Regions from separate parts of the Bacillus sp. SRL337 genome, predicted to be linked through region 1. Evidence: riboswitches for the same ligand, from Rfam matches in the RefSeq annotation. Region 1 holds a riboswitch; the other holds the start of a gene.
The links. Region 1 has a riboswitch for S-adenosylmethionine ahead of AC4E8A_RS22570 (methionine ABC transporter ATP-binding protein). Riboswitches for the same ligand answer to the same signal wherever they lie in the genome.
Positions count from the first base shown of each region.

Region 2: linked by a shared signal. The riboswitch ahead of mtnK (S-methyl-5-thioribose kinase) and the one ahead of AC4E8A_RS22570 (methionine ABC transporter ATP-binding protein) in region 1 are both predicted to bind S-adenosylmethionine.

Region 1 is NZ_OZ481793.1:4,514,618-4,522,322, reverse strand. Features, by position in the region: gene AC4E8A_RS22600 (YjiH family protein) at 1-1,232, opposite strand, end outside; gene sda (sporulation histidine kinase inhibitor Sda) at 1,550-1,699, shown strand; gene AC4E8A_RS22590 (HAD family hydrolase) at 1,877-2,752, shown strand; gene AC4E8A_RS22585 (PQQ-dependent sugar dehydrogenase) at 3,041-4,141, shown strand; gene AC4E8A_RS22580 (SRPBCC family protein) at 4,231-4,680, opposite strand; gene AC4E8A_RS22575 (MerR family transcriptional regulator) at 4,677-5,021, opposite strand; SAM riboswitch class I at 5,268-5,368, shown strand; SAM riboswitch class I at 5,508-5,613, shown strand; gene AC4E8A_RS22570 (methionine ABC transporter ATP-binding protein) at 5,702-6,733, shown strand; gene AC4E8A_RS22565 (methionine ABC transporter permease) at 6,723-7,373, shown strand; gene AC4E8A_RS22560 (MetQ/NlpA family ABC transporter substrate-binding protein) at 7,389-7,705, shown strand, end outside.
Region 2 is NZ_OZ481793.1:2,110,136-2,117,840, forward strand. Features, by position in the region: gene AC4E8A_RS10430 (serine/threonine protein kinase) at 21-701, shown strand; gene AC4E8A_RS10435 (hypothetical protein) at 737-1,330, opposite strand; gene AC4E8A_RS10440 (cell wall hydrolase) at 1,472-1,897, opposite strand; gene AC4E8A_RS10445 (MBL fold metallo-hydrolase) at 1,962-2,885, opposite strand; gene mtnA (S-methyl-5-thioribose-1-phosphate isomerase) at 2,994-4,040, opposite strand; gene mtnK (S-methyl-5-thioribose kinase) at 4,052-5,224, opposite strand; SAM riboswitch class I at 5,315-5,469, opposite strand; gene AC4E8A_RS10460 (carbon-nitrogen family hydrolase) at 5,819-6,607, opposite strand; gene AC4E8A_RS10465 (pyridoxal phosphate-dependent aminotransferase) at 6,711-7,705, shown strand, end outside.

The DNA of each region.
Region 1 (7,705 bases):
GTCACGGAAAGGCTGGCAATGACAAAGCGTGTCAGTTCACTTTCAATCCCTGACCCGAAGATTGCCGGGAGGAACATGTCTGCGAAACCGACAAGGATGCTTTCGGATGCAGCCGCAGCTTCAGGAACCTGCAATAGTTCAAGAATCGGGATGAAAGGCATTCCGATCCAGCTGAAGACAGGTGTGTTTTCAGCGATGATTAATGCGGTTGTCCCGATGGCCATGACAATAGGTGCAACCCCAAGCCACATATCCAATACATTTTTAAATCCATCTGCAAAGAATTTTCCCAGGTTATTATTTTTGCGGGCCTGTACCAGCGCCTGCTCGAAACCATATCCCAGTCGTGAGTATCCTTCTGGGATCAGTTCCATTGTATCCTCGCCTTCCTGGCCGTTATAATAAGTATTCGGCTTTCGCGAGAGCGGTGGAATCCTCGGCATGATAAGGGCTGCTACAACCCCTGACAGCACAACGGCTCCATAGAATGGCAAGAAGTAATCTCCGAGTCCTACTTCAGAAATGACGACAAGGCTGAAGGTAATGGATACAACAGAGAATGTCGTCCCGATGATGGCGGCTTCCTTTTTAGTATAATAGCCGTCTTCATACTGTTTGTTCGTCAGAAGCACCCCGATGGTTCCATCACCAAGCCAGGAGGCAAGAGCGTCAATCGATGAACGCCCAGGCAGTCCGAACAGCGGTCTCATCACCTTGGTCATCAGGGCACCCAGCAGTTCCAGCAAGCCGAAATTTAACAGGAGCGGCAGGAACAGGCCGGCAAAGAGAAAGACTGAGAAGAGGATGGTCAGCAGCCCGTCCACACTCAACAGTAATCCGCCCGTAGCATCAGACCAGACCCATTCAGGTCCAACTTGGAATAGCGTCATTACGGCATAGATTCCCCCGAAAAGCCGAATGATCAGCCATACCGTATTGACAGCAAATAAGTTATTTAAGAAGGCATTATTCATAATAATATCGGGTTTAAAGATTTTAGCTGCAAAAGAACCCAAAACCGTCACGATAATTAATCCGGTCATGATGGCTGGGACATATTCCCCAATCGTGTCCTGAACGAATCCGGAAAGAATTGCAATCGGAATCGTAACCGCATCATCCTGCGGGATTGGGATCATAAATAAAATTATTCCTAAAAGAGACGGGATCAGAAATAGAAGCACATTTCCCGTACTCGCCTTAGCTTTGACTTTCGATTGTCCTTTGTCCATTTGACTTCACCTCAACAACGTAATAAAATACATGATAATTTATATTTATTCAACTGTCCAGACATACCTTAAAATACCAAGCTGCCAAGCAAGTTTCCCTCCCTTCCATTCCCCTTTCTTCTATTATAAAAACAAAAGAAGATATATTCAAAATTTTATATCAAGTCTGGCGAATTCGATAGAGTCTTCTGTTTGACTTCTGTAAATCAATCTTGAAATTCATATAAAAAATGAAAAAAATTAGGAATAAAGGTTTAGTAATAGGTAAAACAGGGTAAACAGCCAGCAATGTCAATCGAAAGCAGCAGGTGAACGGGATGAATTCTCTTTTTGGCCTAACGGATAATGAAGTCATGGAAATATATCAGCGTTCGGTAGAAGAGGATGTTGTGGTGGAATTTACAGAAATGGTAAAAAAGGAAATCAACAGACGCGGCCTGATGGAAAAGCTAGTGAAGCAGCCTTAAATAAGGGGCTTCTTTTTTTATTTACGGTTTTTAGATAAGGAACCCTGATAAGGGTAAGATAACTCTGAGTCTATCTTTACAATAAATTTGCATTGGAATGTTAAAATGCCTTTAGGCAGGAAGGAACTTGTCTTGCATCAATGGATTTAATCTCCTTTAGAAAGAAGGTACAAAGAAATGATATCAATAATTGCGAGTGATATGGACGGAACTCTTTTAAATGGAAAACAAGAAGTAAGTGAAGGAAACCGCAAAGCCCTCCTTGAGGCTCAGGAAAGAGGAGTCCAGGTTGTGGTAGCGACAGGAAGATCTTATGAAGAAGCAAGATACGTCCTCAAGGAGGCGGGAATTACTTGTCCAATTATCTGTGTGAATGGTGCAGAAGTCCGAAATGAGGAAGGACGGGTAGTGGATACGAACTCCATCGAGGAGGAAAAGGCTCTTGATATTATGCGGATTTTAAAGGACCTAGGCATTTATTTCGAATTATACACAAACAAGGGTGTTTATACAGAGGATTATGAAAGAGGCATCCAGTCAATTATCGATATCTTTAAGACAGCCAATCCCGAAACATCTGAGCAGGCCATCAGGGATGCTGCACAGGAGCGATTCGAGAAAGGACATATAAAGGTAGTCGATGATTACAGCGAGGCATTCTCAAATGATAACGTTGTATATAAATTCCTCGTCTTTTCCTTTGATGAAGGCCTGTTGCAAACAGCAAAGGACCAGCTGGAGCGTGCAGGCGGGCTCGCCATCAGTGCATCTGGACGGGAGAATCTTGAAGTGACCAGTGTTAATGCACAAAAAGGAATCGCCTTGAAGAAACTGATTGAAGAAAAAGGGCTTAGGACTGAAGAAGCATTGGCTGTCGGTGATAACCTTAATGATCTTTCCATGATGCAAGTTGTAGGAAGACCGGTTGCCATGGAGAATGCGGCCGAGGAAATCCTGGATTTCTGTCGTTACAAAACGTCCAGCAACGAAGAAGATGGAGTGGCAAGAGCCATATACGAAGCCTTGGAAAATAAAGGTGCGATAGTGGATTAAACTCGTTATTACGGGTACATACTGAATAGACTGACACCTCCTGAGAATTCAAAAAGGAGGTGTTTTTTAAGTCTCTATTCTTTGACTTTGTCTCCTTTCGCTAAGAATGTCGAAAGAGATCACTCTGCTCACCTTGAAATATCAGATAATAAAAAAGAAAAGAGCTGCTCTTCCTGTTCAAAGAGAAAGTCTTTGTATTCAGGGGGGGAATCCGGCTTGGGGATTGACCGAAAGCAACCATCTATACCAAAACAGTCTTTTTAAGGATGATTGAAAGGGGAATGCTGTATGAAAAGCCGCTTTAAGCTTACTTCCGTTGTGTGTCTCCTGCTTCTTGCCGCTTGTTCCAGTGCACCTTCTGAACCTGAAGAGCCGCAGGAAGATGAGGAAACTGCAGCAAAGGAGAATCGTGTCGCTGAAGTACTGGCAGATAACTTGGAAGTGCCCTGGTCCATAAATAAGGCCGGGAATACCTTTTATGTCAATGAACGGACAGGAGGGATTGTAAAGGTGTCGGATGGAGAGGCCACCAGAATGAACGTGAAGCTGAAGGAGCCCTTGGCACAGGTGCCCGAAGCTGGCTTTCTCGGGTTCGCCCTGCACCCCGACTTTCCTGATAGGCCATCTGCATATGCCTATTACACTTACCAAAACAGCAGCCAGCCGCATAACCGTGTTGTGACATTGAACTTGGATGGTGAGGTCTGGGAAGAAGGAACCGTCTTGCTGGATGGCATTCCGAGCGGGCAGTATCATCATGGCGGCCGTCTTACTATCGGTCCGGATGAAAAGCTTTATATTACCACTGGAGATGCGACTGTAAAGGAAAATGCACAAGACTTAGGTTCCCTTGGCGGAAAAATTCTCCGAATGAACCTGAATGGTTCAATTCCGGCTGATAATCCATTCCAAAATTCCTACGTCTACAGTTACGGACATCGTAATCCCCAAGGTCTTGCCTGGAATGAAAACGGCGATTTTTACAGTACAGAACATGGTCCATCCGGCTTTGATGAGATCAACTTGATCCAAGCTGGAAAGAATTATGGCTGGCCCCTGATAACAGGTGGTGAAAAACACCAAGGGATGCAGCCGCCACTGGTTCATTCGGGCGAGCCTGCTTGGGCACCGTCCGGAGCTGACTTTTATGATGGGCGGATATACTTTGCGGCTCTTAGAGGTGAAGGGGTAAAGAGATTTTCCGTGGACACGGGCGAAGTCGAGGAAGTTCTGTCAGGGTATGGAAGGGTAAGGGATGTCTATATTGAGAAAGAAACACTGTATTTCATCAGTAATAACACGGACGGCAGGGGAAATCCTGCAGAGGATGATGACAAACTGTATAAGATTACTCTTTCGGAATTGAACAGCGGCCGAAGTGAGGAATGACGAGTTTTCAGTTATTTCATACAGGATAATGGATGTTTATGCATAGGGGCAAGCCTCCAAGAGAGACTGTCATTTCAATAGACAGTCTCTTATTTCATGGATTCTTTTCTCACTAGCTCCATAAAATCGTCTACAGCTTTATTATTATTCTTGTCTCCCCCAAGTTTCAACATGGCACGTCCGACAAAATTTTTGCCTTTATTATAACCTTCATAAATAAATCTGGTATGTGCCTCATCTATTTTTTCAAGGGTGAAGGAGAGATTGATTTCAAAAGCTTTGGCAATGACAAATCCAATCTGTTTAACCTTTTTGTTCTCAGTATTCTCGTATCCAAGAGTCTCAACAATGTAGGTTTCGACTCGTTTGCCCTCCTGATATTTTTGCTGATACCGGGACCCTGTCACTTCCTCGGTAACATGAACAGGCTTATTCTCAATGACTTTTGGCATGATTCTTGGCATGTTTTCCTCCAGAAAAAGGTTCCATACCTTTTCAATATTGGCGGAGATGATTGTCTCATCTTTCCATTGGATCAATTTGATTGCTCCCTTCCCGATTTAATAAAATGATCAATTTCACTCATTTTTCCCTGTAACTCGCTCACTTGCTTTTGGAGATTTCTTCTTTTTTCGAGCAAAAGTGCTTCAAGGTTAAAGAAGGACTCATCATTCATTACTCCTTGCATTTCCTGAATGGTAAGCCCGAAGTCCCGGAGCTTGACGAGAAGAATGGCTAGAAAATAAGATCCGTCATCATAATAGCGATAGTGATTTTTTGGATCAATATATGCCGGTTCGAGCAGTTTTATCTCTGAATAATACCGCAGCGTTTCTTTGCTGAGACCGGTAATCTTGGCAAACTCACTGATTTTATACATATTTCTCCCCCTGCACCTGCTTTTTATCATAAACCATGGGGTGCACCACATGGTCAAATGGTTTGGAATAAAATTTTTCATACCCGACTTGCTGCTGTTTTCTCCAAGTATAGCCTATGAAACCTATCAAACCCAAAAGAGGATCAAGTACTCATTTTTGAAAATTTATTTTTTTATGTATTGACACTTTTGAAATGACGTTGTAAAGTGTAACTCAAGTTAAAAAAACAGAATAAATTTCCATACTTCTTATCAAGAGAGGCAGAGGGACTGGCCCTGTGAAGCCTCGGCAGCGGACTATTTTAGTACCGTGCCAAATCCAGCAAGCATTGCTTGAAAGATGAGAAGAGGCCGGATTACATAATCATGCCCTCTTCGCTTTCAAGAAGAGGGTTTTTTATTTTTTTTTAAAATAATGGCATAAAGGAGGAAAATCAGGGCGGTTTTTACATTTTAATCTGAGTAATTTGATAAAAATAATAAAGTTTCTTATCAAGAGAGGCAGAGGGACTGGCCCTGTGAAGCCTCGGCAGCGGACTATTTTTTTAGTACTGTGCCAAATCCAGCAAGCTTTTAGCTTGGGAGATAAGAAGAGTCCTTTTTGCCCGCGTGCCAAAAACCTCTTCCATCTCCTGGAAGAGGTTTTTTTAATACAGCTAAAGAAGGGAGCCATATACACAATGATTGAATTCCAAGGACTGACAAAAATTTATGAGAGTGGGGACCAGCCAGTCAGGGCACTGGACGGAATCGATATGAAGATAAACGAAGGGGAGATCTTTGGTGTCATCGGCTTCAGCGGAGCAGGGAAAAGCTCCTTGATCCGCTGTGTCAACTGGCTGGAGAAGCCGACCTCAGGAAGCGTGGTCGTGAATGGGAAAGACCTTACCAAACTGTCTCCAAAAGAAATCAGGGAGGTCAAACGAAATATTGGCATGATTTTTCAACATTTCAACTTGTTGAATTCCAAGACGGTGTTTGCCAATGTTGCCATGCCGCTGAAGCTCGGGAAAGTTCCAAACAATGAAGTCAAGGAACGTGTAACGGAACTTCTTGAATTCGTCGGGCTGGGTGATAAGGCGGACTACTATCCGGATCAGCTGTCAGGCGGGCAGAAGCAGAGAGTCGGGATTGCGAGGGCACTTGCCACAAAGCCTGCCATTTTGCTTTGTGATGAAGCAACATCGGCCCTGGATCCACAGACAACAAACTCGATCCTGCAGCTGTTGAGAAAGGTCAACAAAGAATACAACATCACCATACTCATCATCACCCATGAAATGACGGTCATCCGGGAAATCTGCGATAGGGTGGCAGTCATCGAAGCAGGAAAGATCATCGAAGAAGGATCCGTCTTCAATGTCTTCTCTGAACCGCAAACAACGACAGCGAAGAATTTTGTCAGCACTGTGATGAATGATGCATTGCCGGAAACAATCAAAGAAATCGTCCGGTACAATGCCGGTTTGCAAAAAATCTTCAGAATCAATTTTGTCGGGGAGTCTGCCGGGCAGCCGCTTCTCTCCAAAGTTGCAAAGAAATTCGATATCGATACGAATGTATTATTTGGAAATATCACGGAACTTCAAGGCGTACCATTCGGCAACTTGATTGTCGAATTCATCGGAAGCGATAGTGAGATCAAGCGAGCGTTGATGTATATCAACCAGGAAAAAGTCAGAATCAAGGAGGTTGAAGCAAATGCTAGTTGATCAGGAGCAAATCATCGAAGCACTCATTGAAACCATCCAGATGGTCGCATTTTCACTATTGTTTTCAGCCCTTCTTGGATTGCCGCTGGGGATCCTGCTGGTTGTCACCCGCAAAGGGCATCTCATGGAGAACCTGCCGGTGTTTAATGTTTTAAATGGAATCATCAATGTGTTCAGGTCGATTCCGTTCATCATCCTGATGGTGGCAATCATCCCGGTAACAAGGTTGATTGTCGGAACGTCCATCGGCACGGCCGCAGCTGTCGTTCCGCTGGTCTTTTATGCAGGACCGTATATTGCCAGGTTAATAGAAAATTCATTGCTTGAGGTAGAGCCGGGCGTCATCGAAGCGGCAGAGTCCATGGGCGCAACCCCATGGCAGATTGTTTTTAAATTCCTGATCCCAGAAGCGCTCAGTTCGTTGGTGCTTGCCCTCACCATAGCCACGGTCGGTCTTGTCGGTGCCTCCGCTATGGCCGGTGCAGTCGGAGGCGGAGGACTGGGCGATCTTGCCATCACATACGGTTACCAGCGTTTTGATACAACCGTCATGCTGATTACGGTCGGCATACTGGTCATCATGGTCCAGGGCCTTCAAACTCTAGGAAACATCACATCTAAAAAAATCAGAAGAAGATAAGAGGAGGAATCATCTATGAAAAAACTATTTTTGGCAGGACTCATTTTAGCGTTGGCAGTCACGGGAGCTGCCTGCTCCAGCTCAACAAGCGGAGAAGAAACAGTGAAAGTCAAGGTAGGTGTCAGCGGTTCCGATAACCGCATTTGGGATTACATATCAGAGAAAGCAGAAAAAGAAGGCATCGAAGTCGAAATCGTCCGTTTCTCCGATTATGTCCAACCGAACATCGCCCTTGCAGAAGGTGAACTGGATGCGAACGCATTCCAAACAATCTCTTACTTTAACGCCTTCAAGAAAGAACATGACCTGGATTTAACGCCAATCGCCACAAC
Region 2 (7,705 bases), 2.3 Mb from region 1:
AAGATTAAGGAGTGAAAAATATGCCGGCTGAATGGCACTCTGTTGTTCCTGAACTAAATAAACTGGATATAAGGTCAAACCCTGACAATGAACCTGTCTCAATCGAGGGTGATGCAGAAGACCTTCTCTTGGTTGGCACAGGGACCGACGCCGCGGTATTTCGTTCCATGGTCTATCCCCATCTGGCCTTCAAGGTATATGCACAAGAGAAGCGGGACAAAAAGGCAATCGAGGAAGAAGTGTATGAACGCCTCGGGATTTCCCATTACTTTCCTAAGAAGCTCGGGAGCGGTGTGAATTTCCTAGTATTGAGCTTTGAAGAAGGGACTACTCTTTATGACTGTCTCCTTCAAGGAATCACCATCCCACCTGTAGTGATTGAACAGGTGGAACGTGCAAGGGAGCATATCCGGAAATGCGGACTGAACCCAAGGGACATGCATTTGAAAAATATCTTATTGTATGATGGTCGGGCGAAAATCATTGATGTTTCTGAGTATGCACTGCCAGGGAATGATAAGCGCTGGGAGTACCTGAAGAAAGGATATGAACAGTATTACCGACACATCTCTGGAAAGCCGGTTCCATCCTGGATGATGGAAACCGTACGCGCCTGGTTCAATCATACCAAGGGTCCTCAGTTTACGTTTGAAGATTTCATGAAGAAAGTAATCTCCCTTACATTCAGGTGGAAAGTATAAAAAAGCGATCCACCAATGCGGGGATCGCCTTCCTGTTAATTATTGAATTCCAATTCTTTCAGTGAGGAGAATAAGAGATGATAAATCAACTGCAGGGTTTTGCCTATGGAATCATTTTCATTGAAGCCTTCCAGCTTCTCGATCGAAAGATTCAGATCAAACAGCTCGTCCTTGTCATTCCACAGCAGTTGTACTTTGTCATCACCGTGAAGTTTCCCCGCTAAAATCGCTTTCAGCTCAGCTCCTGTCTTTTTTTGCTGTTTCAGTCCGGTCAATATGCTGTAATGGCCAAACACATCATCCACTTCCAATGTCAGACCGTCAATTCGGATAATATCGAACCATTTGCTGTCTATGAATAGAAACTCGTTTCCATGCTGCTTGATGAAATTTACGGGTGTCTCCAGGAAAGCTGGAGCTTCTTCTGTTTGGACAAGCTCTTCTGTTTCTTTGTCCACTCTCTCGATGAGGGCATCATGGAATCGTACCGCATCATCCATAGGCTCAACTGCTATCCCCTCAGGTATGAGACCGTTTTCCTGAGCATAGGCCACTTCGTTAGAAAACAGGGCGATCGTCTGTTCATTCATTTCTTCATCTATGTATGTTCTGAGTGTTTTGTTCAGCATCAATAAACCTCCTAAATACGTTTCATTATTAGTTATATCATATCCTGCTGAGTTTTTCGTAAACTTTGAACCAAAAGGAGAGTTTTCGACAAAAAACGAGGTGTGACTTTTTAAAAAAAAGCTTGCAGAATTTCGCAAGCTTCAAAAATAAACCTGGGGGCAGTCTTCCTGCGATGGAGCAAAGAAGCAATGTGATTTGTATCTCCCTACATTCCGCTGATCATACCAGGTTGGCGGACAGTCGCCTTCAGGACGGAAGAACCACAGAGCATAGGACGCTGGATGGTACTTCCAGCCCCTGATGACCTGTCTTGCAAGACCTATATCTTTTTCTCTAGCCCTTTGATAAAAATAGCCTTTGACTGTGGCTTCGAATCCCCCGGGACGCTGGTATACCATATCATTGATCGTACGCAAATCTTTAAAATCAAGACAGTTGGAAATGACCCTGTTTACTCCCGTGTTGCCGACTGTAAGCATCCCGAGACGGCCGTCCCCTTCTGCTTCCGCCCTCATCAATCTTGCCAAAAGCTTGACATGCTTTTCTGGTGCTTTAATGACCGCCATAATGACACAACCTCCTTTATACCATCTATATTCAAAAGGAGTGAATTAGTGGCGGTAAAAGTCTTCACAGCCACAATGTTTCACCAATATCAAGCACTTTCAGATTTTCTTCCACCAATCCAGCCTTCTTCCATTCGGCAAATAGGCGGCCGAGTGCTTCTGGGCCGGTGTCATCGGCGAGCCGGTAGGTACCGTAATGCATAGGTATGAATAATGAGGCATTCATCTCCATGAACGCTTTAACAGCATCTTCCGGAGTGATGTGGCTGTCACTCATAAACCATTCAGGTTCATAAGCACCGATCGGCATTAATATGATTTCGGGTGAAAGTCTCTCGGCAATTTCTTTAAACCCTCTAAAATACCCCGTATCACCGACAAAGTGTATGCTGGTTCCTGCCGCTGACTTCAAGACCCAGCCGCCCCAATGGGAGGTATTAGTATCTGTCAGCGTCCGTTTGGTCCAATGCTGTGCAGGAACAAAATCAATGGCAATACCTTCTTCATTAAAAGAATCCCACCAATTTGCTTCTATGATTTTTTTATAGCCCCTTCTTGTAAAGGCAGATTTCAGACCAAAAGGGATATAGAAAACAGGATCGCCTTTAAGCCTTTTAATTGAAGCAAAATCCAGATGATCATAGTGGCCGTGTGAAATGAGAACGATATCCACATTCGGAATGTCCGTCGGCAGCAGTCCGGGATCAGTCAGTCTTTTTCCCATTCCCATCCTTCTGGCCCAAACCGGATCAGTCAAAATAGCCAGACCATCCAACTGGATCAGGAAGGTTGAGTGGCCGATCCATGTAATGGTAGGCTTGTCCTTGTTTTGCTTTAGAAGGGAAGCCTCCTTCTTGCCTGCTTGAGGAATCTGTGTCTTGAGATCTTTTATCTTTGTCCGTCTTTCTTTCATCCATTTCATCATGTCATTGAAGGATTTTTGATTGCTGACATCATCTTGATTTTCATATCGCTTCTTTCTTGGCATCATTTTCCCTCGTTTTTTTCTTTCATTATACTTTACTTAAAGTATTTCCGTACAAAATAAAAGTGCCTGGTACAAAACAACCGTTTGTATCAGGCTTCAGATGATGAATTATTTTATCGCAGGGAGCCGCTCTTTATAATTTCCTTTTATGATGCCTTTCTCGGTGATGATGGCGGTGATGTATTCGTTTGGTGTCACATCAAACGCCGGGTTATAGACCTTCACTCCTTTGGGAGCCAACTCAACCCCGTTTAAGTGTGTCACCTCTTGAGGGTTTCGTTCCTCAATCGGGATTTCTTTTCCGGTTTCAATAGCGAGATCTATGGTGGATAACGGTGACGCCACATAGAACGGAATATGAAAGGCATTTGCCAAAATGGCCAATCCGCGTGTCCCGATTTTATTGGCCGTATCCCCATTTGCTGCAATTCTGTCAGCGCCAACGATTATGGCTGAAATTTCTTTTTCGGCGATTGTGTGGGCCGCCATATTATCTGTGATGAGAGTGACATCCATCCCAGCTTGCATCAATTCCCAGACAGTCAACCGTGCCCCCTGAAGGACTGGCCTTGTTTCGGTGGCATATATTTTCAGATCGAGGCCTTTTTCCTTTAAGACATAAAAGGGGGCTAACGCTGTCCCATACCTCGCTGTGGCAATTCCCCCAGCATTGCAGTGTGTCAGGACAGCATCTCCTGCCTGAAATAATTCTACTGCATGTTCCCCGATCTTCCGGCATACTTCCTCGTCTTCTCTGGCGATGGCAAGCGCTTCCTCCAACAGAAGTGATTGTCCCTCTTCCACCGAAGCTGCCTGGGCAAACCGGTTTGCAAGCCTTCCCAATGCCCAAGCAAGGTTGACGGCAGTGGGTCGGGAGGTTTCCAAGTAGTGTCGTTTGTTTTCCAACTCGTAATAAAAGCCAAGGAAATTGTCCTTCTGTTGAAATGATTGAGCCCATAGTGCAAGCCCAAATGCAGCTGTTATCCCGATGGCTGGAGCTCCTCTCACTTTCAGACTGTGAATGCCTTCCCATACCTCTTCTATTGTAGTGAGTTTGATATATTCCGTGACATGCGGAAGTTTTTGCTGATCAAGCAGGAGGATATGATCATCCTTCCACTGTACAGAACGAATGGTTTGCATTTCGGTTTTCATGTTTTTCCCCCTTAATAGAGTGAGAGTTGTGAAGGGTTCTTAATGATTTTACGCTGCAGAATCAACCTTCTGCCCAATTCGATTGCCTCTGTTTTTGCCTTTATTCTTTTTGTCTTATTTTCAATACCGTCAAGATCTGCCACATGGGAAAGCCCGATTGTACGACGGATTATTTCGCAGCCCGCAAAACCAATTGAGTCTTCGAATATTTCAGCCAGGATATGATCGAGGTATCCTGTGGTTGTAGAATAGGTCTCTTGGTTATGTTCCTTCCATAAGTTGGTGAACTCAGAGCAGAAAACCTCCCAAGTTTCGGAAATGATTTGAAGTCTGCCGGCATGGTCATCTTTGGGAAGCGACAAGGAATTCAGCAGGATATTAGCAAAAAATTGTCCCACATCAAATCCGATTGGCCCATAAAACGCAAATTCAGGATCAATAATCTTTGTATCGTCTTCCCTGACAAAGATGCTTCCGGTATGAAGGTCACCATGCAGAAGAGCATCGGCTTGGGTTAAAAACTTTCTTTTCAATTTTCCTGCTTCAAGTCTTACGACAGGGTCATCCCAAAGAGCCTGAACCTTTGCCTTCAGTTCGTCTTCAAAATCATTGCTGTCATGGTCGTGAAAAGGGTCGGTGAACACAAGGTCCTCCGTGATCTTGCATAATTCCGGGTTGATAAATCTGCCGACCAGCTCTTTCTTTTCTCCCCCGTTCAAGCCAAAATCAGATGTGAAAAAGAGAGTCTTGGCAAGGTAAAGACCAATGTGGGTCGGTAAAAGCGGGAATTCCTCCCCATCTATCAAGGCCTTCCTCAATATCTTGTAACTGGATAAATCCTCCATTACCGTCACAGCCAGTTCCGTATCTGTATAAAATAGTTTTGGAACAGACTCTGGGGTGAATTCACTGTACTTCTGCAATGCGCTGCTTTCAATCTGGGCACGCTTCAATGTAAGCGGCATGCTTTCGCCGACGACTTTTGCGTAAGGAAGCGCCTGCTTGATGATGATCGATTTTTCGTAAAGATTGGTCCCAATCCTGAAAACATAGTTCAGGTTTCCGTCCCCGATTTCACTGCAGAATAATTCGTCATTTTCATTGAAGAAGCCTAATGCCTTTGCCAAATTCAGGGCGCTTTCTTCTGTCAAAGGATAATATCCGTTAGGTTTTACAAGTGCCATTCTATATTCCTCCTTGGTTAACAAGGCTTTTCAGCAAAGTAAAAAGCCTCTTTCATTCAGAAAGAGGCTTGAAGACATGAGACTTCGCACCTCTTATCTGCCAGAAAGATTCCTCTTTCTGTTGGAAGTAGCACCGTGCTGTCAGGTTGCATCAAGCGTTTATTTAAAAACGCTCCAGTCTCGCTGGTGACAGTCGGTTGCTGGGCTTCATCGGGCCAAATCCCTCCGCCTACTCTTGATAAGAGAATGTCCTATTTGATTTTTCTAAACATTTTTATTATTCCTGATAAACATTAAACTAAGTTTGGAGGCAATTGTCAACCCTTTTTTTATAAAACGATTTTCGCTCCAGTTGTTCGACTTCGCGGGTGGGGCAATAAGCTAAAAAAGAGGAAGTGTCCATTCATCGACGTTGTAAAATCTGCCCCGGTTGTGAACGAAACGCGACTAAATGACGTCCACATTTTAAAACAAGCCGCGATTCCGGCACTATCGAGACACAATTCAATTCTCAATGAAAATCGCAGCCCTGGTTGGTCTCGTTACGCGACAAACATCCCAACGAATCATAAACTGAGTCTTGATTCGTCAAACTTAATAAAGCTCCGGCCGGCGATCCTGGAAAATCGGGATCTGGTTTCGTACCTGCTTTACTTTTTCCAGATCAAGCTCGGCTGTGATAACGTCTGTCCCTTCGCCTGCTTCAGAGGTCACATCTCCCCCAGGGTCGATGATCATAGAATGGCCGGCGAATTCATTGTCCGGGTCACTGCCGCTGCGGTTGCAGGCTACTATATAGCACTGATTCTCGATCGCTCTCGCCTGAAGCAGCGTGCGCCAGTGACCTACTCGGGCCAATGGCCATTCGGCCACGACGTAAAGTACTTCTGCGCCTCCTGCTGTGTGCGTTCTTAACCATTCCGGGAACCGGATGTCATAGCAGATGAAGGCGGCTGAAGGAACTCCCTCAATTGTCACTGCCCCGCTGGTATCCCCTGCCGAAAGATAGTGGTGTTCATCCATCAGCTTGAATAAATGGACTTTGCTGTATTCGCCGAGAAGGCCGCCATTCCGGTCAAAAGAATATAGCGTATTGGTTACATTTTCTTCGCTTTTCTTAGCAATAGAGCCTCCGACGATATTTGTTTTATATTCTTGAGCAAGGCTTGAAAGGAACTTTTGTGCGTTGATGCCTTTATCATCTGCGATTTCATCAAGCCTCGTCAGGTCGTAACCGGTGGTCCATAGTTCCGGAAGCACGACGACATCGATGTTCGTTTCTTTTTCAAATAAGCGCTGGAACTCATCCGAGACATTTTTATAGTTCTCGTCTGGATTTCCAAATTGTATATCAATCTGCAAGCATGCTACCCTTAAACCCATAGGTCCCCCTCCTCGAAAATTCAAAAAATTAGCTAGACTTTTTTTCATTAACCATATAACATAAGCTACTAGAATTTCAAGAATCTTTCAAAAGGAGCGTCTTATGAAAATCTTCAATCATTCAATAACCTTAGAAAATCTTCCTCAACAGTTTTTCGCCAGACTTGTCAAAGACGTAAGTAAAGTGACTTCTGAAGGACACGATGTGATCAATTTAGCACAGGGAAATCCTGACAAGCCGACCCCGGAACATATCGTTCGTTCGGCACAGGAAGCGGTTGAGAATCCCCTGTTCCATAAATACTCCCCTTTTCGAGGCTATAGCTTCCTTAAGGAAGCAGCAGCTAAGTTCTATAAGCGCGAATACGATGTTGACATCGATCCGGAGACAGAAGTGGCTGTATTGTTCGGAGGAAAGGCAGGCTTAATCGAAGTCAGCCAATGTCTGCTTAATGAAGGGGACACTGCTTTGGTCCCTGATCCAGGTTATCCCGACTACTGGTCGGGAATCGCACTTGCACATGCGCAAATGGAGCCGATGCCTCTCCTGGAAGAAAATCAGTACCTTCCAGATTATTCAAAGATCGATTTAGGTATTCTGGATGAAGCAAAATTGATGTTCTTGAATTATCCAAATAATCCTACCGGAGCCATCGCCACTTCAGAATTTTTCTCAGAGACGGTCGAACTCGCAAATGATCACGACTTCTGTGTGGTCCATGATTTGGCCTATGGTGCCATCGGTTTTGATGGCAAAAAGCCTTTGAGTTATCTTCAGACACCAGGGGCAAAGGATGTCGGAATAGAAATATATACCCTTTCCAAAACCTATAATATGGCTGGATGGAGAGCCGGGTTTGCAGTTGGCAATCCGAGTGTGATCGAGGCATTGAACCTTCTTCAGGATCACTTGCATGTCAGTTTGTTCGGGGGCGTTCAGGAGGCTGCTGCCACTGCACTTACCTCTTCACAGGAATGCGTGGATGAATTGGTATCTTTGTATGAATCCAGACGAAACTTCCTCTTTGAGCGTTTAAAGGAAATCGGCTGGGATGTGGAACCGCCCAAAGGATCCTTCTTCGCCTGGCTGCCTGTGCC